One region of the Vibrio cyclitrophicus genome, then DNA from elsewhere that is predicted to be linked to it. Evidence: predicted binding sites of a transcription regulator. Region 1 holds the regulator's gene; each other region holds the start of a gene.
The links. Region 1 encodes MetJ, which represses methionine synthesis genes. Its sites were predicted from a motif close to TTAGACNTNTANANGTCTAA; they were not measured.
Positions count from the first base shown of each region.

Region 2: a site for MetJ is predicted at 5,785-5,804, ahead of OCW38_RS08530 (MetQ/NlpA family ABC transporter substrate-binding protein). Genes of this name have one in related genera too.
Region 3: a site for MetJ is predicted at 4,911-4,930, ahead of metN (methionine ABC transporter ATP-binding protein MetN). Genes of this name have one in related genera too.
Region 4: a site for MetJ is predicted at 3,885-3,904, ahead of metK (methionine adenosyltransferase). Genes of this name have one in related genera too.

Region 1 is NZ_AP025480.1:251,737-259,448, reverse strand. Features, by position in the region: gene OCW38_RS01165 (bifunctional aspartate kinase/homoserine dehydrogenase II) at 1-1,194, opposite strand, end outside; gene OCW38_RS01160 (O-succinylhomoserine (thiol)-lyase) at 1,197-2,378, opposite strand; gene metJ (met regulon transcriptional regulator MetJ) at 2,587-2,907, shown strand; gene OCW38_RS01150 (malic enzyme-like NAD(P)-binding protein) at 3,207-4,496, opposite strand; gene rpmE (50S ribosomal protein L31) at 4,828-5,046, opposite strand; gene priA (primosomal protein N') at 5,378-7,579, shown strand.
Region 2 is NZ_AP025480.1:1,951,095-1,958,806, reverse strand. Features, by position in the region: gene OCW38_RS08565 (DUF3360 domain-containing protein) at 1-305, opposite strand, end outside; gene OCW38_RS08560 (permease) at 701-1,687, shown strand; gene OCW38_RS08555 (thioredoxin family protein) at 1,721-1,969, shown strand; gene OCW38_RS08550 (sigma-70 family RNA polymerase sigma factor) at 2,054-2,569, shown strand; gene OCW38_RS08545 (hypothetical protein) at 2,920-3,258, shown strand; gene OCW38_RS08540 (patatin-like phospholipase family protein) at 3,342-4,214, shown strand; gene OCW38_RS08535 (hypothetical protein) at 4,270-4,611, shown strand; gene OCW38_RS08530 (MetQ/NlpA family ABC transporter substrate-binding protein) at 4,951-5,754, opposite strand; gene OCW38_RS08525 (nickel/cobalt transporter) at 6,086-7,201, opposite strand; gene OCW38_RS08520 (DUF1007 family protein) at 7,300-7,712, opposite strand, start outside.
Region 3 is NZ_AP025480.1:753,299-761,010, reverse strand. Features, by position in the region: gene treC (alpha,alpha-phosphotrehalase) at 1-1,012, opposite strand, end outside; gene treB (PTS trehalose transporter subunit IIBC) at 1,154-2,578, opposite strand; gene treR (trehalose operon repressor TreR) at 2,783-3,727, opposite strand; gene OCW38_RS03550 (MliC family protein) at 3,819-4,154, opposite strand; gene gmhB (D-glycero-beta-D-manno-heptose 1,7-bisphosphate 7-phosphatase) at 4,235-4,786, opposite strand; gene metN (methionine ABC transporter ATP-binding protein MetN) at 5,027-6,061, shown strand; gene OCW38_RS03535 (methionine ABC transporter permease) at 6,051-6,734, shown strand; gene OCW38_RS03530 (MetQ/NlpA family lipoprotein) at 6,801-7,610, shown strand; gene OCW38_RS03525 (carbohydrate porin) at 7,701-7,712, opposite strand, start outside.
Region 4 is NZ_AP025480.1:470,219-477,930, forward strand. Features, by position in the region: gene OCW38_RS02295 (endonuclease) at 32-763, opposite strand; gene OCW38_RS02300 (SprT family zinc-dependent metalloprotease) at 860-1,360, opposite strand; gene OCW38_RS02305 (DUF2189 domain-containing protein) at 1,440-2,237, opposite strand; gene metK (methionine adenosyltransferase) at 2,607-3,761, opposite strand; gene tkt (transketolase) at 4,151-6,145, shown strand; gene epd (erythrose-4-phosphate dehydrogenase) at 6,360-7,409, shown strand; gene OCW38_RS02325 (phosphoglycerate kinase) at 7,576-7,712, shown strand, end outside.

The DNA.
Region 1 (7,712 bases):
GTTCGGGTTTTTAGTCACACCCGCACCCACTGCAGCAATCAGAGAGAAACCTTCCTTTAGTTTGATTTCAGCTTCAATCGCATGGTCTTGTAGGTATTCCAGAGCACCACCAGCGATCTCTTCTGTGTAAGCAAGACGCAAGCAATGTTGATCCGGTTCAAGTTCATAAGCAAGTGGCTCTAGTTGAGCACGCTTAAGACCTTCCAACACTTCACTTTCTAGACGGTCGAAATCATGTCCGTGACCAAACGTCAGTTGCACGATAAGAACTTCATCTAAAGAGGTAATAATTTTTGCACCACGACCTGAAGCCAGTACTCGCTCTATCTGTGTAGAGCCCGCCTCTGGCTGGTAACTGCAGCGTAAGCTCAGATCCATAGCACTTTGAGCCACAGGTTGTAGCGTTCGGCTATGAAGCACAGGAGCCGCTAGACGAGCCAGTTCACTCGCTTCATCAAGACGAAGTAAAGGTAACAAACACGCATCTGAAACTAAACGAGGATCAGCGCTGTATACACCAGCCACGTCACTCCAAATCGTTACGCGTTCAACTTCTGCCAAAGCACCAATCACGGTCGCCGAGTAATCCGAACCGTTGCGGCCGAGCAGCACTGTTTCGCCCTCGCAGTTCTGAGCCATAAAGCCAGTAATCACTACACGGCAATGCGTATGCTGAGCCAAAACTTCTTTAATCAGAGGGTAAGAACGTGCGCGATCAACTTCAGGTTGAGCGCCCACTTCTGCTCGTAAAAAAGCACGCGCATCTTGAGCGACGGCTTGTAAATCATTTTGGCACAACAAAGCCGCCAACAAGCGTGAAGACCAAACTTCGCCATGACCAAGCACTTGCGCTTTTTGCACTTCACTTAGAGGAGCAGTTAACTCTCCTAAAGCGGTGAATTCTTGTTGGATGGTTGCCGTTAGTTGCACTGCGAGCTCACCTTCAAGAAGCACTTCAATCAGCTCTAGTTGGAACTGACGAAGAGTTTGTAGGCACTCATGGGCAATACGACCATCTTTATCGAGAGCTTCAACAAACTCTATCAAGCGGTTGGTTGTTTTACCTGCGGCAGATACCACAACCAAATCGGTTGCTGATGAATATTCTCTAAGAATGTTCACAACGCGTTGGTAACATTCAGGGTTCGCTAAGCTGCTACCACCAAATTTATGTAGCTGGCGAAAGGTTGTCATTATTAACCCTCCCCTTCAGCGATAAAGCGTTTTGTCTTTTCAAAGGCTTGCTTGAGATCGTCAATCAAATCTTCAGCGTCTTCTAAACCAACCGAAAGGCGTAATAGTTGCTGAGAGATCCCCGCTTCTGCCAAGGCTTCTTCACCCATTGCACGGTGAGTCATCGACGCAGGGTGACAAATCAAGCTTTCAACACCGCCCAAAGACTCAGCTAAAGAGAACAGCGCTAACTCGCCAACAAAGTATTTAAGCGCCTCAAATGAGCCTGAAAATTCAAAGCTCAGCATTGAACCAAAGCCAGACTGCTGTTTCTTCGCAATATCATGACCTGGGTGGTCAGATAAACTTGGGTGATAAATAGTGCCAACAAGATCTTGCTGCTGTAGCGAAGTTAAGATTTCACGCGAGCTCTCTTCATGAACACGCATACGAGCCCCAAGCGTACGAATACCACGTAGCGTCATGTAGCTATCAAACGGTGTGCCGGTCGCACCGATGCAGTTGCCCCACCAAGCTAACTCTTCAGCGTGCTCTTCCGTCTTGGTAACGACCACACCACCAATCACGTCTGAGTGACCATTAATGAATTTCGTTGTTGAGTGGATAACAAAATCGGCACCTAGCTCTAACGGCTTTTGGAACACAGGCGTCAAAAACGTATTATCAACAGCAACCAATGCACCCACTTCTTTTGCTTTACGGCAAGTTTCAGCAATATCAACCACGCGAACCAGTGGGTTCGATGGAGTCTCTAATAAGATCAGCTTAGGCTTAAGTGCGATCGCCGCATCTAGCGCAGCTTGATCCGATTGATCAACAAACAGCACTTTAAAATCGCCTTTAAGCGAACGCGTGTTAAATAGACGGTAAGTACCACCATAACAATCGTGTGGTGCGACAATAAGATCATCACCACCTAAGAAAGTAGACACCCATAAGTTAAGCGCCGACGTGCCACAGTTAGTCACAACGGCACCTTTACCAGACTCCAGTTCAAACAGAGCAGTTTCTAATAAACCACGGTTTGGGTTACCAGAACGGGTGTAATCGTACTTTGGCACTTCACCAAAAGCGGGAAAACCGTAGTTAGTCGACAGATAAATAGGTGGAACTACGGCATGATGTTGAGTGTCTGACTCGATGCCAGTACGTACGGCGATGGTTGCTGGCTTCCGGCTGCTCATAGGTGCTTCCTTACAAGTTTGGCGTCTGGGTATCACAGCAGCTTGTGGGGTTTTTGCGGCTGTGTTAGATATATGTTATTCACTTTACTTTCATAAACGTGAGACGTCAACACTTCTAGACGTCTATATGTCTTTGCTTATGGCAGTAAATCCCGCTAAAATCACCACTATTAATTTATTCTAACAACTAAAGTGATGAAGGTACGCAATGGCCGACTGGAATGGTGAATACATAAGCCCATATGCTGAGCATGGAAAGAAAAGCGAACAAGTAAAGAAAATTACAGTTTCTATCCCTCTAAAAGTGTTAAAGGTTCTCACTGACGAGCGTACTCGCCGCCAGATTAACAACCTACGCCATGCAACAAACAGTGAGCTACTGTGCGAAGCCTTTCTACATGCGTACACAGGCCAGCCACTGCCAACGGATGAAGACCTTCGTAAAGATCGCCCAGATGATATTCCTGCTGAAGTGAAAGAACTGATGACAGCAATGGGTATCGAGTTCGAAGCATTTGACGAAGAATAACAATAACTCAGTCGCTGCCTTCAGTATTGATCCGCTATAGCTGAACCCTATTTGTCACATCAGCCACTATCTTATCTAGGCGTGTGCTGTAAATGATAGACATAAAAAAACCGACTCCTGATGAGTCGGTTTTTTATTATTCTTTTTTGCTCAATCGAGCAACCGCTATAACAAGCGATTACGCCATCCAGTATCTATGCCATACGCTTTTATGCCATACGCTTTTATGCCATACGCTTTTATGCCATACGCTTTTATGCCATACGCTTTTATGCCATACGCTTTTATGCCATATGCTTTTATGCCATATAGTTAGCAGGCATCTCAATACGAGCTACGCCAGATTCAACTGCCGCTACGGCTACCGCTTTTGCTACACGAGGAAGTAGACGTGGGTCCATTGGCTTAGGAATGATGTAACCCTTACCGAACTTCAGTGCAGTCTCACCTGCAACTGCTAGTACTTCAGCTGGAACTTCTTCTTTCGCTAGTTCACGAATAGCTTTAACCGCCGCTAGCTTCATTTCGTCATTGATTTCGCTCGCACGTACGTCTAGTGCACCACGGAAAATGAATGGGAAACAAAGTACGTTGTTTACCTGGTTAGGGTAATCACTGCGGCCTGTACCCATAATTAGATCAGAACGAACTTCGTGAGCAAGCTGTGGCTTGATCTCTGGATCAGGGTTTGAACATGCAAACACAACTGGCTTATCAGCCATTAGCGTTAGTGCTTCTGCTGGTAGCAAATTAGGGCCCGATACGCCCAAGAAAAGATCAGCACCTTCAATAACATCTTCAAGCGTACGCTTGTCGGTGTTGTTTGCGAACAGTGCTTTGTACTCATTCAGGTCATCACGACGAGTGTGGATCACACCTTTACGATCAAGCATGTAGATCTTCTCACGCTGAGCGCCACACTTAATCAGTAATTCCATACAAGCAACTGCGGCTGCTCCAGCGCCTAAGCAAACGATCTTACACTCTTCGAGTTTTTTACCTTGAAGCTCGATTGCGTTCAGCATACCCGCGGCAGTTACAATCGCAGTACCATGTTGGTCATCGTGGAATACAGGTACATCACAACGCTCAATCAGGCGACGTTCAATTTCAAAACAGTCTGGTGCTTTGATGTCTTCTAGGTTAATACCGCCGAATGTATCTGCGATATTCGCAACCGTATCAACGAACTCATCGATTGTGCGGTGTTTTACTTCAATATCGATAGAATCTAAACCAGCAAAACGCTTAAACAGTAACGCTTTACCTTCCATAACAGGTTTAGAAGCAATAGGGCCAAGGTTACCTAAGCCAAGAATCGCGGTACCGTTAGAGATAACTGCAACCATGTTGCCTTTACCTGTGTACTTGTAAACGTTATCGACGTTCTGTGCGATCTCTCGGACTGGCTCAGCCACACCAGGACTGTATGCAAGTGCTAGGTCTTCTGCAGAGTTTGCAGGCTTCGTCAGTTCTACGGCAATTTTGCCAGGAATTGGGAACTCATGGTAATCAAGAGCTTGCTGACGGAATTGTTCTTGAGGCGATAATTCTTGAGAGGATTGAGCTTGGCTGCTGTCTTCAGACATAGGTGTAGGTTCCTAGGATATTATTATTTGGGGGATCTTGTTCATGTTAATGGATGTACTTCAAAGTTCCTAGATGGTTGAAGCCTCTGTCTCATTAAAAAACGAGATTTCACTACTAATAAGACCAGTGAGCAGTTGAATTTACTGTCGCTTGTTGCACTTTCGAGTAGATTTCAATCATGCATGATTCAGGCGGAACGATGAGAGTTAAGCTTAGTTGGCGAAAGAGTATAAGAATAGGTTAAGAACGGAATAATATTGATCTGTTTATCAAACGCCAGAAAACAAAAAAGGACACCGAAGTGTCCTTTTTGTTTCTAAATAGCGAGAATTACTTCTTGCTAGAAAGAGCACCGAAACGCTTGTTGAAGCGATCAACACGGCCGCCCGTATCTACGATACGTTGCTTACCAGTGTAGAATGGGTGACATTTGTCACATACGTCTAGGTGGATAGATTCTTTTGCAAGCGTTGAGTTGAACTCAAATGTGTTGCCGCAAGAACAAGTTGCAGTAACTGCTTTGTATTCTGGGTGGATTCCAGCTTTCATGGGATAACCTCAAGTAGGCCGTGTCGCTATACGATTCTAAGCCGCACACCACACGTAGTTAAAAAAATAAATAAAGACACCGCTGTATCACTAAATAGAGATAAAGCCATACCTTTAAGGCGCAGTATAGTAATGAATCTGTGAGATAGGATCAACTAATTTGATACATTTTTCACCAATCGTATCTTTATTTTCTACATCGAGTGGGATTTAGACGTGCTAGTTGGCTTCATACGCTAACTCAGCCTTCTCATCCAAACTGCTTCTCGAATTTAACTGGCTTATCCTTTAGACTGTTCGCTCTCGTCAACTCAGATAAAGCCGTCCCTTTATGCGTCCAATGATTGCCCGTGTGGCACTGCCTGTTCCACTCGACAAGCAGTTCGATTACAAGATTCCCAACCACCTATTTCCTATCATTGGCGGTCGAGTGTCTGTGCCATTCGGACGACAAACCTTAACTGGCATCGTCACGGCTCTGGTTAACGAATCAGAATTCGAGCTAGACAAGCTCAAGCCAATCAAAGCTTTATTAGATAACCAACCCGTTTGGCCAGAATCAGTCTACTCACTCTTAATGTGGTGTAGCCAGTTTTATCAGTATCCATTGGGTGAAACTTTGGCTAACGCTCTGCCAAGCGCTTTACGAAAAGGAAAAGCGGCCGACTTCGCAACACTTGTCGAGTGGCAACTGACCCCATCAGGTAGAGATCAGCTGATGCAAGGCTTTGGTCGTGCGGTCAAGCAAGCCAAAGTGATGCACATGCTTGAGCACGGTCCCGTTCCTCATCAAGAGTTCATCGATGAAGAAGTCGGTAGTGCTGTACTCAAGACACTCGAAGAAAAAGGTTGGATTGAATCTGCTGAGAAAAAACCGAAACGCCAACCGTGGTCAACTGACCTCGAAAACGACCAAGACAAACCTAAGCTCAACGAAGAGCAAGCTATCGCGATAGCAACGGTAAATAGCCAAACCGACTTTGGTTGCTTCTTATTAGAAGGTGTCACGGGCTCAGGTAAAACTGAAGTCTACCTTAATATGATCAAGCCGATTCTAGACCAAGGTAAACAAGCGTTAGTCTTGGTTCCTGAAATAGGCCTGACACCTCAAACGATTAACCGCTTTAAACGACGCTTTAATGTACCCGTTGAGGTCATCCATTCAGGGTTAAACGATTCTGAGCGATTGAATGCTTGGTTATCGGCGCGTGATAAAATTGCGGGTATCGTGATTGGTACACGCTCGGCTCTATTCACGCCTTTTGCCGATCTGGGCATCATTATTGTCGATGAAGAACATGATGCTTCATATAAACAGCAAGACAGCCTCCGCTACCACGCTCGTGATGTGGCGATCATGCGTGCTCACAAAGCACAGATTCCGGTTGTTCTTGGTTCAGCTACTCCGGCCTTTGAGACACTGCACAATGCTCAGATCGGTAAATACAGCTACCTCACTCTCACCTCACGCGCGGGGGTCGCTCTGCCGACCACCAATAAAGTATTGGATGTTAAGGGGGAATACCTAGAAAGCGGCTTATCTGCGTCGTTGATTGCAGAAATGCAAAGGCATCTCAAGGCGGGTAACCAAGTGATGTTGTTCCTCAACCGCCGTGGGTTTTCTCCAGCACTGATGTGTCACGATTGTGGTTGGACTGCAGAATGTAAACGCTGTGACGCTTACTACACCTATCACCAATACAGTAATGAGATGCGCTGCCACCATTGTGGTTCACAACAGCATATCGTACATAATTGCCAAGGCTGTGGTTCAGCGAACTTAGTAACCGTGGGTGTCGGTACCGAGCAACTAGAAGCTCAACTTGGCCAACTATTCCCTGAATACAAAACCATTCGCATTGATCGCGATAGTACTCGCCGTAAAGGCAGCCTAGAAAATGCATTAGAGTCGATTCGCAAAGGTGAATACCAAATCCTGATTGGTACACAGATGCTTGCTAAAGGGCATCACTTCCCAGATGTCACACTTGTTGCGTTATTGGATGTTGATGGCTCTTTATATAGTAGTGACTTTAGAGCTTCAGAACGCCTTGCTCAGTTATTCATTCAAGTAGCGGGACGCGCCGGTCGTGCAAGTAAACCGGGTGAAGTCATCTTACAAACTCACCACCCTGAACACGGATTACTGCAAGCACTATTACATAAAGACTATAACCACTTCGCTCAGACTGCCTTAGCCGAACGCAAACAGGCGATGTTACCGCCATATACCTTTATGACGTTATTCCGAGCGGAAGCTAACGACACGCGCTTAGTGGAAGAGTTTCTACGTCAAGTGCGTCATACATTAGAATCGCACCCGCTGTTTGACCAATATTGTATGGTGTTAGGGCCAACCCCTGCCCCGTTAGCAAAACGAGCGGGCAAGTCGCGCTGGCAGTTAATCTTACAAACTCAGACGCGTTCATTAATGCAGAAGCTATTAATGAGCGCGAAACCGGCAATCAATATGTTACCCGCTGCAAAAAAAGTCCGCTGGTCACTCGATATAGAGCCTCAAGATTTGAGCTAAATCCCATCGGGTTAAAACTAATGATAAGTTTGTTCACAAATCTTTCATATTTCTCGTGAGCAACTTCACACTAGTCATGTGATTTTTGTTAATCTAGCCGTAACTTTACACAGATTAAACGAATAAAATATTG
Region 2 (7,712 bases), 1.7 Mb from region 1:
AGAATGAAGTCTTCATTTAATCCGAGTGCTCCCGCAAAGGTAGCAGCAATCGCGCCCACCATAACCACTTTACCAATCGTGGCTGCCATCGCTGGGATGGTGTCTTCTATCTCGAATCGATAATCTTTAAACGGTAAATTTGGACGCCAACGCTTAGGCGACATGATTTGTAATTCATGTTCTAAATATTGTTCGCGGGAATCAAATTCTGATCTTGGTTTGTGTTGTTGTTCATAAGTGAGTTCATCCTCATTGGCTTGAGGCTTATCTGCTTGTATATGTACGGACTCTAAAGTACTGCTCATGTTGATTCCTTTCGTTCACACTCTAAGGCGTGTTATTCCAACAAACGTTATTGACTCACGCAGAAGCGCAAACAATGTGTCAACTTATTATTAAAAATTCATTAACATTTAGTTGTTAGTACCTTATACCAAACCAAAAAAAACAAATAGTCTCAGTTAGTTAGACATTAGTCGTAGAGTTTGATAGCAAATATGAGAGACGGTAAAGAGGGTGAGTTCGCTTGTTTATAGGCCATTAATTACAGGAACAATAAAGTCACTTTCAACAACGAACGGCCGAGTGGACCTGTTCTGCAATTGAGCCTAAAAATCAAAACTCAAAAATAATTTAGAAAAGTGTGCATCCTTTCGCGACGTCAAACGTGTTAGAGGTAAATCGTTTAGAGGGTGCCACTATGTTGGACGTTTTTACTTACTTTGCCGACTGGCTGACGTATTCCATTTTTAACTTGGAAGCCAGTACTTCAATGGCAACAGGCGTTCATTTCTTTATCGAAGACACCAGTAAGATCTTAGTCTTATTGGTCGTGTTGATTTACGTTATCTCCGCGCTGAGAGCCAGTTTGAGTGTGGACAAAGTTCGACAATATCTACAAGGTAAGCGCCGCGGTGTGGGTTACTTCCTTGGCTCGCTATTTGGTGCGATTACACCGTTTTGCTCGTGCAGTTCTATTCCTCTGTTCATGGGCTTTGTCTCTGCACGTATTCCCATTGGTGTGACTATCGCATTTCTTATTACATCGCCTCTGATCAATGAGGTGGTGATCATCATGCTTGGCAGTGTCCTTGGGCTGAAATTCACCATCATGTACGTTGTGATTGGTATGTCGCTTGGCATTTTTGCAGGCTTTGTCTTAGATGCTTTTAAAGCCCACCGTTGGTTACAACCTTTCCTTGCCGAAGCGTATCAAAAAGCCAATGAGATAGATGAACAGCCTCAAACGGCGATTGAATCAACCCCAATGACGTTTAAACAGCGCCATGAATTTGCTGTGAACGACACCAGTACCATCTTCAAACGCATTTGGATTTGGGTCTTTGTTGGTGTGGGTATTGGTGCGTTTATTCATGGTTTTGTTCCGGCGGATTGGTTCGAGCAAAACCTCGCACACGGCCAGTGGTGGACGGTGCCCCTCGCGACACTTAGTGCGATTCCGATTTACACCAACGCAACGGGCATAGTTCCAATCATGGCGTCTTTGATAGACAAAGGTATGCCACTAGGAACCACGCTGGCGTTTTGTATGGGAGCGGTCGCAGTGAGCTTGCCAGAGTTCATGATGCTCAAACAAGTGATGCAATACCGATTGCTTGGTGTAATCGCGGGTTACTTGCTGGTGGCGATTTCCATCACCGGTTGGTTGTTTAATTTCTTCTATTAATCACAGCAGAGCAAATGCTCACAGGAGTCTGATATGAAAAGCATTCAAGTTTATGGTTCAGGTTGTAAGAACTGCGTCGTTACCGCAGAACGGTTTGCCGAGGTCGCACAAGAGTTAGGGCAGCAAATCAATATTGAAAAAGTCACCAGTTTGGAAGCCATTATGAAAGCTGGCATTATGAGCACACCGGGTATCGCGATTAATGGTGAGTTAAAACACACGGGGTCGGTGCCATCTGTTGATCTGGTTCGCGATTTACTCAAGGAAAATGTTGTAGCGTAAAAGTAAGGAAAGAGCGTCGCGCATACAGAGTTTTTTGAATGAGCATGCGCGACGGATTATCGAGGTTCAAGAATGAAATGTTTGATGAATGCGTGGAATCATGCGGAACCTAGCCTTTATGGTTGGCTACTAAAACAGACCCAAAATCCGCACGAAGCGGAAGACATCATGCAAGAAGTGTTTCTGAAGGCCATGGGAAATAGCGAGCGTTTCTGTACATTGCAGAACGGTAAATCATGGCTGTTTAAGATGACCAGAAACCACCTTGTTGATCAGCTGAGACGGAAAATATATTCGGTAGACATCGAAGAATTTGTGATGCCCACGGATATTTCCCCTGCGATGGTTCAGCTTCAACGCTGCCTTCCCCAGGTATTGGTCAAACTCACCGAGCAAGATCGTGATGTGATAGAACAATGTGACCTCAATGGTATGACACAAAAAGACTACGCAGAGAAACACCAGCTCAGCCTACCAGCCGTTAAGGCACGTTTACGTCGAGCCCGTATAGAACTCAAAACCATTTTGGTGAGTGAGTGTAAAGTGACTCAAGACCAATCGGGCGTTTGTTGCTTTAGGTCATTTCAAGCAGAGCCTTAAGTCTTTTCAAGTAGAGCGTTAAGTCCTTTCAAGCTGAACCTTAAATCCTTCTGGAAGTAATGTTTCCGCTTTAAACTAATTTATAGGCCATTACTTTAAGGAGCAATAAACGAAGGTTTAACAAGAAAACGTTCGGCTCTAAAGGCCCTTATAAAATTCATCGACTCAAGATTTCTTGTGTTCTTGGGGTAATTTGATAATGGATATCTGTTCCAGTTTTATTCTGAATATATTGGGCGACAAACAGGGAAAGGCCTTGTCGTTAGCAACCAAATCTCTACCACGTTCTGCGCCTGATAGTGATAGAATCCCCGCATTAGAATTATCGAGAATCTAGGTATTTATAAACAATGTTTATCCATCACGTTAATGGCATCGACTGGCTGGTGATTACAGCTTTTGAAGAACTGAAAACGATGTTTATCGAAGATGCTGGCCCAATCCCGGCTTACTTCTCTACCGCCAGTGAATTGAGCCTGATTGATCAAGCCAAGCGCAGCTATGGATTTTTGCCGACACTCCGCGGTGTAATCACCGATACCGGCACGTATCAAAGTAAAGATCTTGAAGAAGATTTGAACCCACAGCTTGCCTGTATCGTTGAAGGGCGTGGTCGGGTGTTTATCTATCACGGCGACTATGTGGCTTTTGTCGATGACGAGCAAACCTTTATCACTCGCATGGACTGAAAAGATTCACTCATTCGAGGCTAGCGAATCGGAAAATCAACGAGTGAACCAGTCTTGAATAAAAATATTAAAGGATTAGTACGATGGCAAAAACGATCTCATTGGTACTTGGCAGTGGTGGCGCAAGAGGCTTGGTTCACGTTGGCATCATCCGCTGGCTAATTGAGCACGGCTTTCAGATAAAATCCATCTCTGGCTGTTCAATTGGTGCACTTATCGGTGGTGTCTACGCGGCGGGTAAGTTGGATGAATTTGAAGAGTGGGTCACCAGTATCGACCAATCGGATATGGCTATGATGTTAGATTTTTCATGGCAATCAAGTGGTATCTTCAAAGGGGACAAGATCATCGACACACTGCGTAGGCTGATCGGCGAGATTTCAATTGAAGATCTGCCTATCCCTTATACCGCAGTTGCTGCCAACGTCGCTGATGAAAAAGAGGTTTGGTTGCAATCGGGTTCTTTGTTTGATGCTATTCGTGCTTCTATCTCTTTGCCATTGTTCTTCACGCCTCACGTCATCAATGGTGAAGTGCTGATCGATGGAGGAGTGCTCAATCCCGTACCGATTGCGCCTACCTTTAGTGATAAGACAGACTTTACTCTGGCTGTGAACTTAGGTGGTGAACCTGAGATGCTTCAACAGGAAGTGATACCGGTTTCTCTACCAACAAAACAGAGTAACCTACATGAGAAGGTTACTCTTTTTATCGATAATCTAGGTAGCAGTGTAAAAAGTAAAATGAGCTTCAATTTTGCTGCCTACGACATTGCCAACCAAGCGTTTGATGCGATGCAATCGACCATTGCTCGTCAAAAATTGGCCGCTTATCCCGCAGATATTACGCTTGAGATCCCACGTAATGCCTGTGGCACCTTAGAGTTTGATCGCTCACAAGAGATGATAGATAGAGGCTACCATTTGGCACAGGCTAATCTGGGTAACCGACTTTAATGGGCTGGTCGTTAATTTTTATGGTTAGGCAACAGGCTAACTAAGAGGGGGATTTATGCAAACTGAACTCCATGAGCTTATGGCAACAAAAGATGTCATCGTTCTCACAAGCTTAGAAGTACCAGCCGTATCTTGGCTGATCGATGGCTATCAAGAGAACGCTGATACCCAAATTATCGAGAACGCACATCAATTAGACACCGAAGCGATTGTGTCGCAATGTCGAAGCGGCCTTAGTGACGGTAAAAAGGTCATACTTACCGCGCAGTTTCGCAGCCAGCTACCTATTATCAATATCGCTTCACTGTGTAATGAGAAGCGCAAATTATTGATCAATATTGAGTTGTCCGGTTGGAATGAAGAAAAACGCCTTCCCCATTCTTATAGCAGTTTCTAGCTTGTAGCCGTTTTTAGTTAACTAGCAGTGTCTCTTTAATCAGAGCCGTTCAATACAACACTGATGCAAGTGGTTAAGCCAGTGAAGTAGGGTGTATTATCGTTTGATAGATAAAACTAAGGCCTCGCATGTGCGAGGCCTTTTTATTTCGGATCTTGCAATAAACCGATCTCTAACAAATTATTGGGAACGAACTAGGTTAGCAAGCCATAACGAGTTTAGGATTACGAATTAAAGTATTCAATAGCTTAGTTTCGTAATAACAGCCGATAAACTTAAGATCAGGACGTTGCTTAATTGCTTCACATACAACGCCAAATCTAAGGTTATTCTTTTAGCTTAATTTGCCGCTTCTATGGTGCCTTTGAAGGTGCTGTTCAAAAAGTCATTGATCTCTTGAGAGTGATAAATCGAAATGATCTTTTTATAGACTTCATTATTTTTGTCTTCTTCTCGCGCCGCAACAACCATCACAGCTAAAGGTGCGTCTTTCTTCTCTAAGTAGATACCTTGTTTCTTAGGATCTAACCCTGCAGACATCACGTAGTTCATAGTAATAGCTGCAGCATCTACATCGTCAAGAGAGCGGGGCAACTGTGCGGCATCAACTTCGACAAATCGAATATTCTTTGGATTGGAGACAATATCGGTTAGAGATGCATTGAATCCAACGTTTTCTCTCAGTGAAATAAGCCCTGCATCTTCTAATAGTAATAGTCCGCGTCCGCCATTGGTTGGATCGTTTGGAATCGCAATTCTTGCGTTGTCAGGAATAGAGTCAAGTGAAGTGTACTTGTTAGAGTAAACGCCCATACGCATCAAAATTGAACGTCCGATAGAAACCAACTTACTATCATGATTGTCGTTAAAGTTGTCGAGAAATGGCTGATGTTGGTAGCTATTAAGTTGGATACTTCCGTCATCCAATGCTGCGTTAGGGGTGATGTAGTCTGAGAATTCAACTAATTCGATGTTAATCCCTTGTTTCGCTGCTTCAATAGCGACGGCCTGTACAACTTGTGCGTGTGGACCTACTGTTGCACCAATCTTGATGACTGCCTCGTCTTTTTTTCCACATCCTGTCACACCTAATGTGAATGCCAATGCCAACAGGGATGCGATGATTTTTTTGTAGCTTTTCATGATAACTCCATTTAATTAACTAAAAGACATATGGGTGCCTAGACGTCTATATTATCTATTAATGCGATTGGGTCAATAGGTTTGTTAAAGGAGAAGTTAAATTGATGTTATTACTAGGTGGGGTATATAACTCCAAAATATTGGATCTGCTTTCGCAAGCGATTGTCTGATTACACTTAATCACAGTGACTAAAACTCGACGAGCTTTATCGTTAAGAGAAAAGATTTCTTTAACCGTTAGTGATAGATAAAAATAAGGCCTCACGTTTGCGAGGCCTTGTCGTATGAGGATTGTAGAATTCACTGGATATTAATTAAACGCTTCCACTAATTACATGGTGAAGACTGGCGACATGCCGCTGTCTTGTCCGTTCATTAATAGTAGTCCAATCACAATAAGTAATAGACCGCCAAATAGCTGCAAATAATGACCAGCGACTTTTAATGAGGCACTGCTATTCTTGTTACCTGCGGCTAAGTAGCGTTTCACCAAATGTTTGCCTGTTAGCGTCATCATTGCAATTAGTGAGGTTGTTAATGCCGTACCAACCGCCATTGCCAACGCACTAAGAACACCCATCCAATACAAGCCGACCATGTTAGCGAAAAGCAGAACCATAATAGCTCCAGTACACGGCCTTACCCCTATGGTGACAATGATTCCTGCATATTCACGGAGCGTTGAAGCTTTATTTATCGCGTCTGCATCGGCGACGTGCTGGTGGCCGCATCCGCAGTCGGCATGAGAGTGATCTGCGTGCGAGTGTTCTGCTGATTGTATTGTACGAATGGGGTTCAACATCGCGGAACCATCAGATACTGATGAGCGACGCGCCATTGGTGATTGGGTCGAGATCGGTGAACGAGCGGCTATAGGAGAAGGCATATCTGTTGCGAATGCGGTGATGGTCTTCACTTTCAACTTTGGTTTGCGCACCGTTGAGTAGATGTTTTTCAGAGCTTTCCAGCAGATCAATGTACCCACCACGGCCACTAAGGCAAAGCTCAATGAAACAAATAGGTTGGCTTTGTCGTTCACTACTCGCATTGAAGCATTAAAGCCCCACAACAAAACGCTGACTAATAAGACAGCGACCAGTGCTTGTAACAAAGCGGATACCACCGTAAGAATCAAGCTGGCTTTTGCTTTGGTTGGGTGAGTGGCTAAGTATGTTGAAACGATGACTTTGCCATGGCCAGGCCCCAAAGAGTGCAGCATTCCATAGATAAAGCTGAATCCAATCAGGTAACAGCCTGCTCCCCAAGGGTTTGACTTGGCTTGGTAGAGTAGGTCTGCAAGTTCTGAATTGACCTCTCTTTGCCATTGGATACTGGTGATAACGAGTGATGGCCACATCGACCATAGTTGATACGCGCCAACAGCAACAAATAATAATGCACCGATACCAATGAGGGCATGGTTGGCTTTGAATTGATTTTTCTTCATATAACAAGAACCTGAATTAGAGATTACTATTTTCGTTAATTTGGCAGGTTTAACTCGTTTGAGTTAAGACGTTTAATAGCTCAAACGAGTCGCTGCGGTTAGGAAGTGGGAAGCGCAGCACAATGAAGCTTGACCGATTGAGTAAACAGTTGGCCGAGCGTGTTATCTGGATCCGCATCGGTTGGCAAAGACATCGCATAGCTCATTTGTTCTGGAGTCGGGTTAGGCTCAACGAGTTCTAACTGACATTGTCTCGCGAGTTCTGGCGATAAGGTCACATCCCCCTTAGATAACCACGACATATCGACAAAGTAGCTAGGGTCAAAGATCAATACACGAAGTGTGTCTCTTGTCACCGGTTTTGGTTTGGCAAGCGGTAGGTCAAAAGTGAGCACCATTTTGGCTTTGTCACGTTCAAATTTGGCATGCTCTGCTACTTGATATTTGATTGGCTCTTCATTGTCATAGAAGTAGGTGAAGTAGTGCTCGTACATCATGTTTTCGATAACGG
Region 3 (7,712 bases), 500 kb from region 1:
CCAAGCGGCTCACGACTCTTGGTTGATCGTGGTTACACCAGAATAGTGCGCCCCAACCTTTGCCGTTCAAACCGGTTTGCCAGTGATTGAAGATCGACTTGAGCTGTAAGAAATCAAACGGTGCATTAGTCCACTTCTCACCATTGGTGTAATCGACCTTAAGGTGGTGGAAGTTAAACACCATTGATAGCTCGCTGTTATCAACATTTGAATATTGCTGACAATGTTCCAACGTGGTTGAAGACATCTCGCCGACGGTCACGCTGCCGTATTTCTGGAATACCGCTTCGCTGATCTCTTTCAGGTATTCGTGCACACGTGGACCATCAGTGTAAAAACGACGACCATCACCGATATCATCGTTAGGGAAGTCTTGCTGTTTAGAAATCAGGTTGATCACATCCAAGCGGAAGCCATCAACGCCCTTCTCAGCCCAGAAGCTGATGACGTCTTTCACTTCTTCGCGTACAACCGGGTTCTCCCAGTTAAGGTCGGCCTGCTCTTTCGCGAATAGGTGTAGGAAATACTGCCCCGTCGCTTCATCCATTTCCCATGCATTACCACCAAACTTAGACTGCCAGTTGGTTGGTGCTTGACCGTTTACAGGATCTTTCCAGATGTAGTAGTCGCGGTATGGGCTGTTTTTGTCACCCAGTGCCGACTGAAACCATGCGTGCTCTGTAGAGGTGTGGTTTACAACGATATCCATCACGATACGAATACCACGTTGGTGCGCTTCAGCCAGCAATAAGTCGAAGTCTTCCATGGTGCCGAATTGCGGGTTAATCGCGTAGTAATCTGAAATATCGTAGCCGTTATCGATCATTGGGGATGCGTAAACTGGGGTTAACCAAATTGCATCCACATTTAAGTGTTTAAGATAATCCAGTTTTGAAATGATCCCTTTGATATCGCCAGTACCTTTACTGCCACTATCACAAAAGCTCTTTGGGTAGATTTGATAGATGGTTGCGGTTTTCCACCAACTTTCATCATGCTCAGTCATCGCCATCTCTAACACTCACTTACCAGAAAATATAAAATAAAAATCACCATGTGAATCATGGTTGAATAGCCGTTATAACTAAGAGAAAAAGCTATAACTAAGAGCAAAAGCGATGTCTCACTTTGGAGTCATCGCTTATTTAATGCATTACGCGTTGGCGGTTTCTAGCTCACCTTTCATCTGTGCTCGTTTATAGAAGAACAGTGTTAACGTAACGGGCAGTACAACCGCCACTAGCATCGCAACTAAGTAAATCGACCAATATTGAGGTTGAATCGATAAGATGCCCGGCAAGCCACCAACACCGATACCATTCGCCATCACACCTGCACTACCACAGATTGCAGCCGCTGCGGCACTGCCGATCATTGCGCTCAACATAGGGAATTTGTATTTAAGGTTGATGCCGTACATCGCAGGTTCCGTTACACCTAGGTAAGCAGAGATTGCTGCTGGTACCGAGATGTCTCGTTCACCTTCACGTTTACTCAAAATAATGATGCCGACAACCGCTGAAGCTTGTGCAATGTTTGATAGTGCAATCAAAGGCCAGATTGGCGTACCACCTAAGTCTTGCATCAGTTGTAGGTCAACGGCGTTGGTTGTGTGGTGAATACCCGTAATAACCAAAGGTGCGTAAAGGAAGCCAAATACCACGGAACCCAGAATCGCAAAATCACCAGTCATTGCCACTTTAGCCGCGAAAGCCACACCATCGCCTAACATACGACCAAATGGGCCAATAAAGGCGTGAGCTAGAATCACAGATAAGATGATCGAGACAAATGGCACAACAACTAGATACAGATAAGAAGGTACAATGCGCTTAAGGTTACTCTCGATGAAGGCCAAAGCCACACCCGCTAACATCGCAGGGATCACCTGAGCTTGATAACCGACCTTCTCTATCACGAACAAGCCAAAGTCCCATACCTCAGGTACCGATTTACCTATCATGTAAGCGTTCATCAACTGTGGAGAAACCAAGGTGACACCGAGCGTGATACCCAAAATAGGCGTTCCGCCGAGTTTCTTAACCGTTGCCCAACACACACCAACCGGTAGGAAGAAGAAAATAGCTTCGCCAATCAACCATAAGAAAGAGTGAACGGTTGCCCAGAATTGGCTGATCTCAACCAAGGTTTTGCCGTCGAACATGCGAATGTCACCAATCACATTACGGAAACCAAGAATCAAACCACCAGTAATAATGGCAGGCAGCAGTGGTACGAAAATTTCGGCTAAATGGGAGATACCACGCTCAAGGAAGTTCATGTTCTGGCGAGCAGCCAACTTCGCCTCATCTTTTGATGATGCATCTTTACCAGTTTGCTCAATCAAAAGTGCGTACACCTCATCAACTTCGGTGCCAATCACGACTTGGAATTGACCTGCGTTAGTAAAGCAGCCTTTTACCAGTTTAAGCTTCTCTAACTCTGCTTTGTTCGCTTGTTCCGTATCGTTCAATACAAAACGCAGCCGAGTTAGACAATGGCTGACACTCGCAATATTCTCTTTGCCACCGACTAACTCGATAAGACGCGCAACGTCTTGCTTCGCTATCTTACTCATACTACCCCACCCTGGTTTCATTCAATTACTCTTCTAAACCATGCAGCTATAACCACTTCGATTTAGATTAATGGGAACATTCCCAATTACAGTTATTATAATGCCCACATGAATGATAAATTAAAATGGGAACAGTCCCATTAATTGAAAGAGATCACACTCTAATTTTAATCTAAGCGGTTCAATTTCGCTTGATTGAGTGGATTATAGAATCGGAGATTGAGTGTGATGAGAGATCTCTGAATTGCCTAAAAGCTGAGAGATCAATAGATTAGCGGCCAATTTACCTGCAGATTGATACCCAGGATCAATGCTAAATACTCGAGGGAACAAGAAAGAGAGAAGATCATTGCCACCGACACCAGTCACCACCACATCTTCACGTTGTAACTCTTGCAAACGCTTGATTACGCCAAGAGCCAATGTATCACTCGCACAGACAATGGCTTGAGTCGTAGGAACAAGCACCTCATCCACCAACTGATAAGCGCTTTCATGATGAAGTTGACCAGTACGATAGTTCGCAATTGAACCTGTATTTTCACACCACTCGAGATAAGCCTTAAGACGCAGTTCACCGGTTGATTTGTCGCTAGGATCAACGCCAATGAAACCAACCTCAGAGATCCCCTGATCTGCTAAATGCGTTAACGCACTATTGATCACCTGTCGGTTATCATAGTTAATCGACGTCACATTCTCAGTATCCAAAGCAATCACCACCGCTTTGTTTCCCCAAGCTTCAATCGCAGGAATATCACAGTCAGTAAAACCAAACACGATAATACCATCTACATTGCGACGCTTGAGAACCTGAAGGTGTTCGTTAGCTTTATCTCTATCTAGCTGACTTTCCATGATCACGACATCGTAATCCGCTCGATACAATTCTGCCAACATGGTGCTAACTGCTTTGTTTTCAGAGGGAGAATCTAAACGAGAGATGATCACGCCGATGACTTTTTGACTGCCACCGCGCATGGATTGCGCAGACTTTGAAGGCGTGTACCCAGATTCTTGAATTACTCTTTCCACCCTTTCTCGGGTTTCAGGTTTCACTTTTGGATCATTGGTCAGAACACGAGATACGGTTGACTTACCAACACCGGACAGCTTAGCAATATCGAGAATAGTGAGTTTTTTGCTCATAAAAAGTCTAACGTTAAAGGAAAGAGAAGAAAAAGTGAGGGTAGGTTTCCTCACTTAACTGTTTGTAAAATATAGCAGTTCTTACTATGACTTACTTTTGGCAATTACGATAGACCACACGGCCTAGTTCTAGACGTGCGTCGTCACCTTTCGTGCGCAAAGTGATGCTGCTAATCATCTCTGAGGTGCCATCGTCTAGAATGTATTTGGTTCCTGAGCCTGCCGGTACTTGAGTCAATTGGTACTCGTTATCAGGTAAACGCAGTACTGCTTTTTCATTACTAAGGTAAGCCACATCAAACGAGACGTCAGACTCACATTGATAAGTCACGAATTGATTATCCGATGCTGCACTATCAGGGGATGCTGATTTAGAGCACCCGACCAATGCTACCGTACATAGAGATGCTACCAACATAGCTTTCATACTTCGTTCCTCATCTTTATATAGTCAATGACACTTAGTTTAGACTCAGGTTAGAAAAACCTTAGTGATAAATAGAACGTTTAACCTTTCAAGAAAGCGGGTACGTCTTTAATGCTATCAAGTACTACGCTGGCTAACGCTTCACCTTTTTCAGTGACTGGCTTACCGGTCCTTACCAACACTCTAGTGCCAACACCTGCCGCTTCTGCAGCCATCATATCTTCAGCTTTGTCGCCGATCATGACTGAGTTAGCCATATCAATCTTAAGAAAGTCACGAGCAGAAATGAACATACCTGGTTTTGGTTTACGGCACTCACAATCTTGCTTGTAGTCGCCTAAGCCTTGTTCAGCATGATGCGGACAGTAATAGATGCCATCAAGCTCAACGCCGTTATCAACAAAGTTCCAATCCATCCACTGCGTTAAAGAAAGAAAACGGTCCTCGCTAAACATACCACGAGCAATGCCTGACTGGTTGGTCACTAGCACCAATAAATAGCCCATATCTTTAAACGCTTTCGCCGCTTCAAACACACCATCGATATATTCAAAGTCATGCTCATCATGTACATAGCCATGATCAACGTTAATCACACCATCACGATCTAAAAAAACAGCAGGTTTAGACAAAATTTTGTTCTCTATCAACTCTCTATTAATCATTAATTATTACACGCTTTATTTGCTTCATCACTATCTATTTAGTTTTGCGTTCGTTAACGATTTGTTTCCAGCTTAGCCATACAATCGGCGTTTAGCCATCTAGACGTAAAAATATCTATTGACTTAGATCATAGAACACCATAGCATCGTCTGTAAATCGAGCGAGCTATCGACATATTATTCTGTTCTACCGGCACGGGTTTCTCTATGATTAAAGTGAATCAAGTCAATAAGGTTTTTTATCAAGGCACTAAAGAAATCAATGCCTTAATTGATATCAACCTCCATATTCCTCAAGGTCAAATCTTTGGAGTCATCGGCTCTTCAGGTGCAGGCAAAAGTACTCTTATCCGCTGTGTAAACATGTTGGAAGCCCCAACGTCGGGTGAAGTGATTGTTGACGGAATCGACCTGACAAAACTCAACAAATCAGAACTTAGCGTAGCACGTCGTAACATCGGCATGATATTCCAGCATTTCAACTTGCTGTCTTCTCGCACTGTATTTAACAATGTAGCACTGCCTTTAGAACTTGCAGGTAAAGATAAAGCAGCAATTGAAGCAAAAGTCAGTGAGCTACTTGAGTTGGTTGGTCTTGCTGATAAGCGCGATACCTACCCTGCAAACCTAAGTGGTGGTCAAAAGCAGCGTGTCGCGATTGCTCGCGCACTGGCATCTGACCCAAAAGTACTGCTTTGTGATGAGGCGACCAGTGCTTTGGATCCAGCCACGACTCAATCTATCCTTGAGCTACTGCGTGAAATCAACCGTAAATTAAGCATCACTATTTTACTGATTACTCACGAAATGGACGTGGTTAAAAGCATTTGTCACGAAGTCGCAATCATCGGCGGCGGCGAACTAGTAGAAAAAGGGACCGTAGGTGAAATATTTGCTCACCCTAAAACAGAGCTAGCACATCAGTTTATTCGCTCAACACTGGACCTGACGATTCCTGAAGATTACCAAGCGCGTTTACATGAGACTCGAGTAAACAGCAGTTACCCATTGGTACGTCTTGAGTTTACAGGAGCAACCGTTGATGCACCGTTAATGACGCAAATCGCTCGTAAATTCAATATCGATGTTAGCATCCTAAGCTCAGATCTTGATTACGCCGGCGGCGTAAAGTTCGGCATGATGGTAGCTGAACTGTTCGGTAATGAAGCAAATGATAATGCTGCTATACAATTCCTACGCGACAACAATGTAAAAGTAGAGGTGCTTGGTTATGTCCTTTAGTTTCAACGAGATTGCTGACTGGATCAGCCTTAACGGTAACCTTCTACTAGGCGCAACAGGCGAAACGCTTTACATGGTTGCAGTCGCAGGCATCGTTGGCTTTGCCGTCGGTATCCCATTAGGCGTGATTCTACACACGACTAAAAAAGGTGGTTTGCTAGAGAACACCAAACTAAACAAAATTTTGGGTGCGGTTGTGAACGTAGGTCGTTCAGTGCCTTTCTTAGTGTTGATGGTTGCTATTATCCCACTGACTAAGATGCTGATTGGTACCTTCATCGGAACAACAGCAGCGATTGTTCCACTGACGATCGGCGCTATACCTTTTGTTGCTAGACTTATCGAAAGTGCACTACTTGAAGTGCCCACAGGTCTAGTGGAAGCCGCTCAGTCCATGGGCGCAACACCGACTCAAATCATCAACAAGGTTCTGCTTCCAGAAGCACTACCGACTATCATCAACTCAGTAACGATTACACTCGTGACTCTGGTGAGCTATTCAGCAATGGCCGGTACTGTAGGTGGCGGCGGTCTAGGTGATGTCGCGATTCGTTACGGATTTCACCGTTACGATGTGACCATCATGGCAGTGACAGTAGTGATGTTGATTGTGCTTGTACAAATTATTCAATCAATCGGTGATTCATTAGTTCGCCGCGTTGACCACAGATAAAGGCTCACGATTAAAGATTAGAGTCATCGAAACCAAATTAGATAGATTTATTAAAAGGAGATTATTATGAAATTTAACCTTAAAGGTTTACTTACTATCGCAGCAGCGGCATCAGCGTTAGTACTAGCAGGTTGTGGCGATAAAGAAGTGGATACTTCTAAAGTAAAAGTTGGCGTAATGGCAGGTGCAGAAGCACAAGTTGCTGAAGTTGCAGCTAAAGTGGCGAAAGAAAAGTACGGACTAGATGTTGAACTAGTGACTTTCACAGATTACGTAACACCAAATGCAGCTCTAGATGACGGCTCTATCGACATCAATGCATTCCAACACGCACCGTATCTAGATCAGCAAGTTGCTGACCGTGGCTACAAACTGACTATCGCTGGTAACACGTTTGTTTACCCAATCGCGGGTTACTCTAAAGAAGTGAAATCTGTTGACGAAATCCAAGACGGCGCGCGCATTGCTGTACCAAACGATCCAACTAACCTAGGTCGTTCTCTGCTGCTTCTTGAGCAACAAGGTCTACTTGAGCTTCGTGAAGGTGCAGGCCTTCTAGCGACAGTTCGTGACATCGTTAAGAACCCTAAGAATCTTACAATTGTTGAACTAGACGCAGCACAACTGCCGCGTTCTCTTGATGATGTAGCTTTGTCTATCATCAACACAACTTACGCAAGTTCTATCAACCTGACTCCACAAAAAGATGGTGTATTCGTTGAAGACAAAGACTCTCCTTACGTGAATCTAATCGTTTCTCGTGAAGACAATCTAAACGCAGAAAACGTACAAAACTTCGTTAAAGCTTACCAAACTGAAGAAGTGTACAACGCAGCTTCTGACATCTTCCAAGGTGGTGTGGTTAAAGGTTGGTAATCAACTAAACTACAGCGCGGTATAGATACCCGAAGGGCTGATATAACATCAGCCCCTTTTTATTGGTTACAATTTACAAGAAAATTCGACTTACCACCAAGC
Region 4 (7,712 bases), 220 kb from region 1:
TTGTTTGTTCGAGGTGATTGTGTGGTAGAAGTTAGTTACAAGCAGGGTAGACAAATGGGTTGTGATTACCTTGGATAGCATAGATTCGCTCATCACGAGTACATTCCCATTTATTTACGGGAAATTGCTTGTTCCATGCCATCATCAGGTTCGTTTGCTGCTTAGATAGTTTAAAACCGTATTCTTGGCTCATATAAAGATAAGTTCGCGCGATAGATCCTTTTGCTCGGTCCGGTGGCATAACTTTGCGCTGTTTGAAGTTGACCTGCATTTCACACTGACCATAGCTCACGCCATCCATTCCATTCCACTGACTGAAATTGTAATTGGATCGATCACCGTTAACCTCGCCAATGGCAGGTGTCAGGTTATGAAGATCGGCTTCCATCGATTTGAATATCTTGTCATTTCGAGTGCAGTTCTTACGTCCGCCGTCTTGCCAGCATTGACGCTGGTGGCCGAACTGCCAAGCTGGGACCACATGTTCCCACTCAATTCTACTCGCTCGCTTTTGTTGTTTTCTGACTTGATAACCACAACCATCAAGGTCGGGAATACCTTTCTTTTTGTCCTTCCAAGTAATGTCACAGCCACAATAAAATGAGGTCGGGTGGTCGAGATAAATCTTCACTGCTTCTTTTTTTGCTTTGGAAAATGAGCTCGGTGGTGCCGCGAAAACACTTTGGGTTACCAGTAGGCCAAATACTATCGTTAAGTAAAAAGACACAGGTAGGCCAAATGCTTTGAAGGTGATTTTTTGCATAGAAAAAGACTGATAAAAGTATGATAAACATCAGTCTAGCACTCAAATGTTAGATCTCTCTATTAGATTTATTCTATTGAGTTAATCAACCCCTAACTAGCTTAGTTGAGTCCCCGTAAAAGCTAAGGTTTGCTGGCACAGTTGGCAACGGTAGGTCGATTGGTTTCGAAGTACTTTATTGTGTCGCCTTATGGATAACGGGTAAGTGGTGCACTCACATTGGTACTCAAAGGTTTTCCCTTGTACTGAGGTGATTTCAAAGCTGTGAGTGGTTTTGGCTGGTACGTTAAATACCTTTTCCATTACGTACTTCCATTCATTGCCGTGCGGTCTAACGCGTCCAAAGACTTGATGTGTGATCAGGTGTGCGACTTCATGAGGGATCACTTCGTTGATAAAGGCTTCTTCATTTTCTGTAAAAAGTATTTGGTTGAGCTTAATTTCATTCAGCTGCAAGTAGGCTTTTCCTGCTGCCTTACCTCTTAACTTGTAAGTGATGAGCGGGCATGGAAATACACGTGAGAAATGTTGGTTAGCGGTGGTTAAGCATTCCGCCAATTTCTTATTGGCTCGATGTTGTTGCGGGGTGTATGACAAGCGAGTTAACTCCAAATAAAAGGCCTCAGCATTAACGCTAAGGCCTCATAATAACACTGCTCGTCGATCTCTCTACGATTTATACGTGATGTTTCTTTTTGATGATTTCATGATAAGCATGCCATGTACCATAGCCAAGTAGCGGCATGGTGACGATCATTCCGATTCCGTAGGTTGCAAAGCCCACCAGAATACCGGTACAAATAATACTCGCCCACACGACCATTGCAGGGATGTTCGATTTCACGGCATTAAAGCTAGTGAAAATAGCGCTCATGACATCAACACGTCTCTCCATCATCAATGGAATTGAAAAGGCAGAAATACTGAATATTAGGCTTGCGATAACAAAACCAATCACAGAACCCGTGATTAAAAAGGGAGCAAATTCGGTCAATGGCGCGCCTTGTACTGAAGGGTAGAGTGCGTGCAATAACGCAGCGATACGCATCCAGAATATCATCGCGACCATTAATACAATCGCAAAGGCCCATTGATGGGTAGAATTACGCGTGATGGCTTTCATCGAGTGCAATAGACTAGCGTTGTGCCCTTTTTCTCTTTCCCAAGCAGCGTCATACAAGCCCAGAGCAAGAAATGGCCCTATCAACATGTACACGATCAAACTTGGCATCACGACCAAGTGCGTTCCTTGCCACTGGACAAGTTGAACAATGGCGATTGCCGCAGCCATAAAGCACAGCCCGTAAAACGCGCTGATTAATGGCATTCTCACTAAGTCATGCAGAGCAAGCGACAACCAATGAAAGGGTGCAGAAATACTGATTTGGTTGCAAGGAATGGTGCGAGCATAATCCTGATCGCTGATCTTGTGTTTTTTATCGTTCAGTTCGGATGGGTGCGCGGTACGAGGCATAGATCCCCCTAGTTAAATAACGTCCTAGTTATAATTCCATAGAGCTCAATATTGTGGCTTAAATGAGCATTATGGGATTGAGCTAAAGTGCTCGTTATCGTCCTAGTTATTGTTCTAGCGTTCACTTAACTATTGATATTAGGCTTAACTGCATTGGGGTTAAATGTGAGCTTGATCTGCTAGGAGTTACCTTAACTATTGTCATTAGTACTAGAAAACACAAATTATCAATGGCTTTTTATACTAAGTGGTTAACGGTAAAGAAGGCAGGTAGAGCGAGTTACGCAGAGTAAGGGTTAGATAAGTACATAAAAATAAAGCCCTTACTAACAAGTAAGGGCTTTAAAGAAACAAATCGCAGTGGCTAAATTATTTTAGACCGGCGAAGTCGGCAAGGATTGCTGCTTTGTCAGTCGCTTCCCAAGGGAACTCTTCACGACCGAAGTGGCCGTATGCAGCTGTCTGCTTGTAGATAGGTTGAAGAAGGTTCAGCATTTCTTGAAGACCGTATGGACGTAGGTCGAAGTTTTGACGAACCGCTTCAATAATGATTTCGTGAGCGACTTTCTCAGTACCAAACGTTTCAACCATGATAGATGTTGGATCTGCAACACCGATAGCGTAAGACAGTTGAATCTCACAACGATCAGCCATACCAGCAGCAACGATGTTTTTCGCAACGTAACGCGCTGCGTAAGCTGCAGAACGGTCAACTTTCGATGGATCTTTACCAGAGAATGCACCGCCACCGTGGCGAGCTGCGCCGCCGTAGGTATCAACAATGATCTTACGACCTGTTAAACCACAGTCACCCATTGGGCCACCGATTACGAAACGGCCTGTTGGGTTGATGAAGAAGTTAGTGTCTTTGTTGATCCATTCAGCAGGAAGTACTGGCTTGATGATCTCTTCCATTACCGCTTCACGTAGATCCGGAGTTGTTACTGAATCACAGTGTTGAGTAGAAAGAACAACAGCATCAATACCAACAATCTTACCTTGGTCGTACTGGAATGTTACTTGAGATTTCGCATCTGGGCGAAGGAAGTCAAGTTTGCCGCTCTTACGTACTTCAGCTTGCTTCTTAACAAGAAGATGAGAGTAAGTAATTGGAGCTGGCATTAGGATTGGTGTTTCGTTAGTCGCGTAACCAAACATGATGCCTTGGTCGCCAGCGCCTTGCTCTTTAGGGTCTGCTTTATCGACACCTTGGTTAATGTCTGGAGACTGCTTACCAATTGTGTTTAGAACGGCACAAGAGTCAGCGTCAAAGCCCATATCAGAATGAACGTAACCAATTTCACGTACTGTTTCACGAGTGATTTCTTCGATATCAACCCATGCAGACGTTGTTACTTCACCGCCAACCATAACCATGCCGGTTTTTACGTAAGTCTCACAAGCAACACGTGCTTTTGGATCTTGTTCCAAGATGGCATCAAGAACAGCATCAGAGATTTGGTCTGCAATTTTATCTGGATGGCCTTCTGAAACAGATTCAGAAGTGAATAGGTGCTTAGCCATGAGAGCTCCACTTTTAGTTTTTAGTTGCAATTAGTTTTTAGTTGCAAACAGTTAAATGCAAATAATTTTAGGCATCGCAAGCTAGCAAGCGCTGCCATTAAATACAGTATATTTTGTAGGTGTTTCTACATCTAGACGGCTATTCTAAATTCCAGCGGTCGAATTACAAGCTCTTTTTTATGATATGTCATAACTAAACGTTTGCGTATCGGTCGGGATAAGCCATTGCCAAGCGATGTAAATGTTCGAAAATTGCGAAAAATGACTGTTAAAATGCCAGTAAAACGTTTGCAGTCGCTAAAGTCGTTTGAGAGAATACCCGCGCTAATAAGAATGAAAATTTTAGCATTAATCTCTTTTTTAAATCGCTTATGTACTCAGGAGCAGACATGCCTTCTCGTAAAGATCTAGCCAATGCAATTCGCGCACTTAGCATGGATGGCGTTCAACAAGCAAATTCAGGCCACCCTGGCGCACCTATGGGTATGGCTGACATCGCTGAAGTTCTTTGGCGTGGTCACTTGAACCACAACCCAGGAAACCCAGAGTGGGCTGACCGCGACCGTTTTATCTTGTCTAACGGGCATGGTTCAATGTTGATTTACTCTCTGCTTCATCTGGCAGGTTACGAGCTCTCAATTGAAGACCTTAAGAACTTCCGTCAGCTGCACTCTAAGACGCCTGGTCACCCTGAGTACGGTTACGCTCCTGGTATCGAAACAACGACAGGCCCTCTAGGTCAAGGCATCACTAATGCTGTTGGTATGGCAATGGCTGAGAAAGCACTGGCTGCACAGTTCAACAAAGAAGGCCACGACATCGTAGACCACTACACTTATGCATTCATGGGTGATGGTTGTCTGATGGAAGGTATCTCTCACGAAGCATGTTCTCTAGCGGGTACGCTAGGCCTTGGTAAGTTGGTTGCTTTCTGGGATGACAACGGCATCTCTATTGATGGCGAAGTTGAAGGTTGGTTCTCTGACGATACACCTAAGCGTTTTGAAGCTTACGGTTGGCATGTAATCCCTGCTGTTGATGGTCACGATGCTGACGCTATCAATGCTGCAATTGAAGCGGCTAAAGCAGATCCTCGTCCAACACTTATCTGTACTAAAACTATCATCGGTTTTGGTTCTCCAAACAAAGCGGGTACGCACGACTGTCACGGTGCTCCACTAGGTGCAGATGAAATCACAGCAACTAAAGCAGCGCTTGGTTGGGAACACGGTCCTTTCGAAATACCAGCAGATATCGCAGCTGAGTGGAATGCGAAAGAAGCAGGCGCAGCGAAAGAAGCAGCGTGGAATGCTAAGTTTGACGCATACGCAGCGGCTTACCCAGAGCTAGCAGCAGAATTCAAACGTCGTACTAACGGCGAACTTCCAGCTGAGTGGGAAGAGAAAGCAAACGCAATCATTGCTGACCTTCAAGCTAACCCAGCTAACATCGCTTCACGTAAAGCGTCTCAAAATGCACTAGAAGCGTTCGGTGCGATGCTACCTGAATTCATGGGCGGCTCTGCTGACCTTGCGCCTTCTAACCTAACTATGTGGTCTGGTTCTAAGTCTCTTGAAGCAACTGACTTCTCTGGTAACTACATCCACTACGGTGTACGTGAGTTCGGTATGACGGCTATCATGAACGGTATCGCTCTGCACGGTGGTTTCGTACCATACGGTGCAACGTTCCTAATGTTCATGGAATACGCGCGTAACGCAATGCGTATGGCTGCTCTGATGAAAGTTCAGAACATCCAAGTTTACACGCACGATTCTATCGGTCTTGGCGAAGATGGCCCGACTCACCAACCGGTTGAGCAGATCGCTTCTCTACGTCTGACTCCAAATATGAGCACATGGCGTCCATGTGACCAAGTTGAATCAGCAGTTGCTTGGAAACTGGCTATTGAGCGTAAAGATGGTCCTTCATCTTTAATCTTCTCTCGTCAGAACCTTGCACAACAAGATCGTAACGCAGAGCAAGTAGCTAATATCGCTAAGGGTGGTTACATCCTGAAAGATTGTGCTGGTAAGCCAGAGCTAATCATCATTGCTACAGGTTCTGAAGTTGAGCTTGCTGTTGAAGCAGCAGCACAACTAACAGCTGAAGGTAAAGCAGTACGCGTAGTCTCTATGCCTGCAACTGACGCATTCGATAAGCAAGACGCTGAATACCGCGAATCTGTACTTCCATCTGACGTAACTGCACGTATCGCTGTAGAAGCTGGCATCGCTGACTTCTGGTACAAGTACGTTGGTTTCGGTGGCAAGATCATCGGTATGACAACGTTCGGCGAATCTGCACCAGCGGGTGAGCTATTCAAGATGTTCGGTTTCACTACTGAAAATGTAGTAAACACAGCGAAAGAGTTTCTTGCTTAATCATTGACTGATGGCCTTGTGCTAACAGTTAAATGAAGGAAAAAACCGAGCGCTGAGCTCGGTTTTTTGTATCTGGGATTTGTTTTCTCCTAGACTCATCTTTATAAGTAGCAGATCAACCTGTCCTAAGTAGACTGAGGTATTCAAGTAATGCCTTTTGGGTAGGATTCAGTTATCATCTGTTGCACGAAATTTTGGTTAGATGTACGGAACTATGCTAAAAGTCGCGATAAATGGATTTGGACGAATAGGGCGTAATGTATTGCGCGCTGTCTATGAAAGTGGCAAAAGCCAACAAATCAAAGTGGTAGCTGTCAATGAGCTTGCTCAGCCTGACGCTATGGCTCACTTATTACAATACGACACCAGTCACGGTCGCTTTGGTAAGAAGATCTCCAACGATCAAGAGCACATCTATATCCACCATGGTATTGGTGCAGAAGATAAAGGCGAGTTTGATACTATTCGTATCTTACATCTTGCTGATATTGAACTGCTGCCTTGGCGTGACCTTGAGGTGGATATTGTTCTCGATTGTACTGGCGTCTACGGTTGTAGAGATGATGGCCTAGCGCACATCGCTGCAGGGGCTAAAAAAGTTCTATTTTCACATCCTGGTGCGAATGACCTTGATAACACCATTATCTACGGTGTGAATCACGACACTATCACAGCTGACCATCGAATTGTTTCCAACGGTTCATGCACGACTAACTGTATTGTCCCTATCATCAAGGTACTTGATGACGCTTTTGGTATTGAGTCTGGGACCATCACGACTATTCACTCTTCAATGAATGATCAACAAGTGATCGATGCATATCATAGCGACCTTCGCCGTACTCGAGCTGCAAGCCAATCCATCATTCCTGTTGATACCAAATTGCACAAAGGTATTGAAAGGATCTTCCCGAAATTTTCTAACAAGTTCGAAGCGATATCTGTGCGTGTGCCTACGGTAAACGTAACTGCGATGGATTTAAGTGTCACAATTAATACAAATGTGAAAGTTAATGACGTAAATCAAACCATTGTTAATGCGTCCCAGTGTACATTACACAATATAGTTGACTATACTGAAGCGCCGCTCGTTTCCATCGACTTTAATCACGATCCCCATAGCGCAATTGTTGATGGTTCACAAACGCGAGTGAGCAACGGCCACCTAGTGAAAATGCTGGTGTGGTGTGACAATGAATGGGGCTTTGCGAACCGAATGCTGGATACGGTTCTTGCAATGCAAGCTTCTGAAGGCAAGAAGTAAGACCTAGAAGCAAATGTGCGGATTATTTATTTTTTAGCTTGAAATAAATACAAAGTATCCACATATTATGAGTAGTTAAAGAATTACCAGTTGAATAATTTATAGGCTTAGCAGGGTTGCTGAGTTTCCAAAACTTTATATTTATTTAAATTTGAGAGGACAAAACATGTCTGTGATCAAGATGACTGACCTGGAACTTGCAGGTAAACGCGTATTTATTCGTGCTGACCTAAACGTACCAGTAAAAGACGGTAAAGTAACTTCAGATGCACGTATCCTTGCATCTCTACCAACTATCAAACT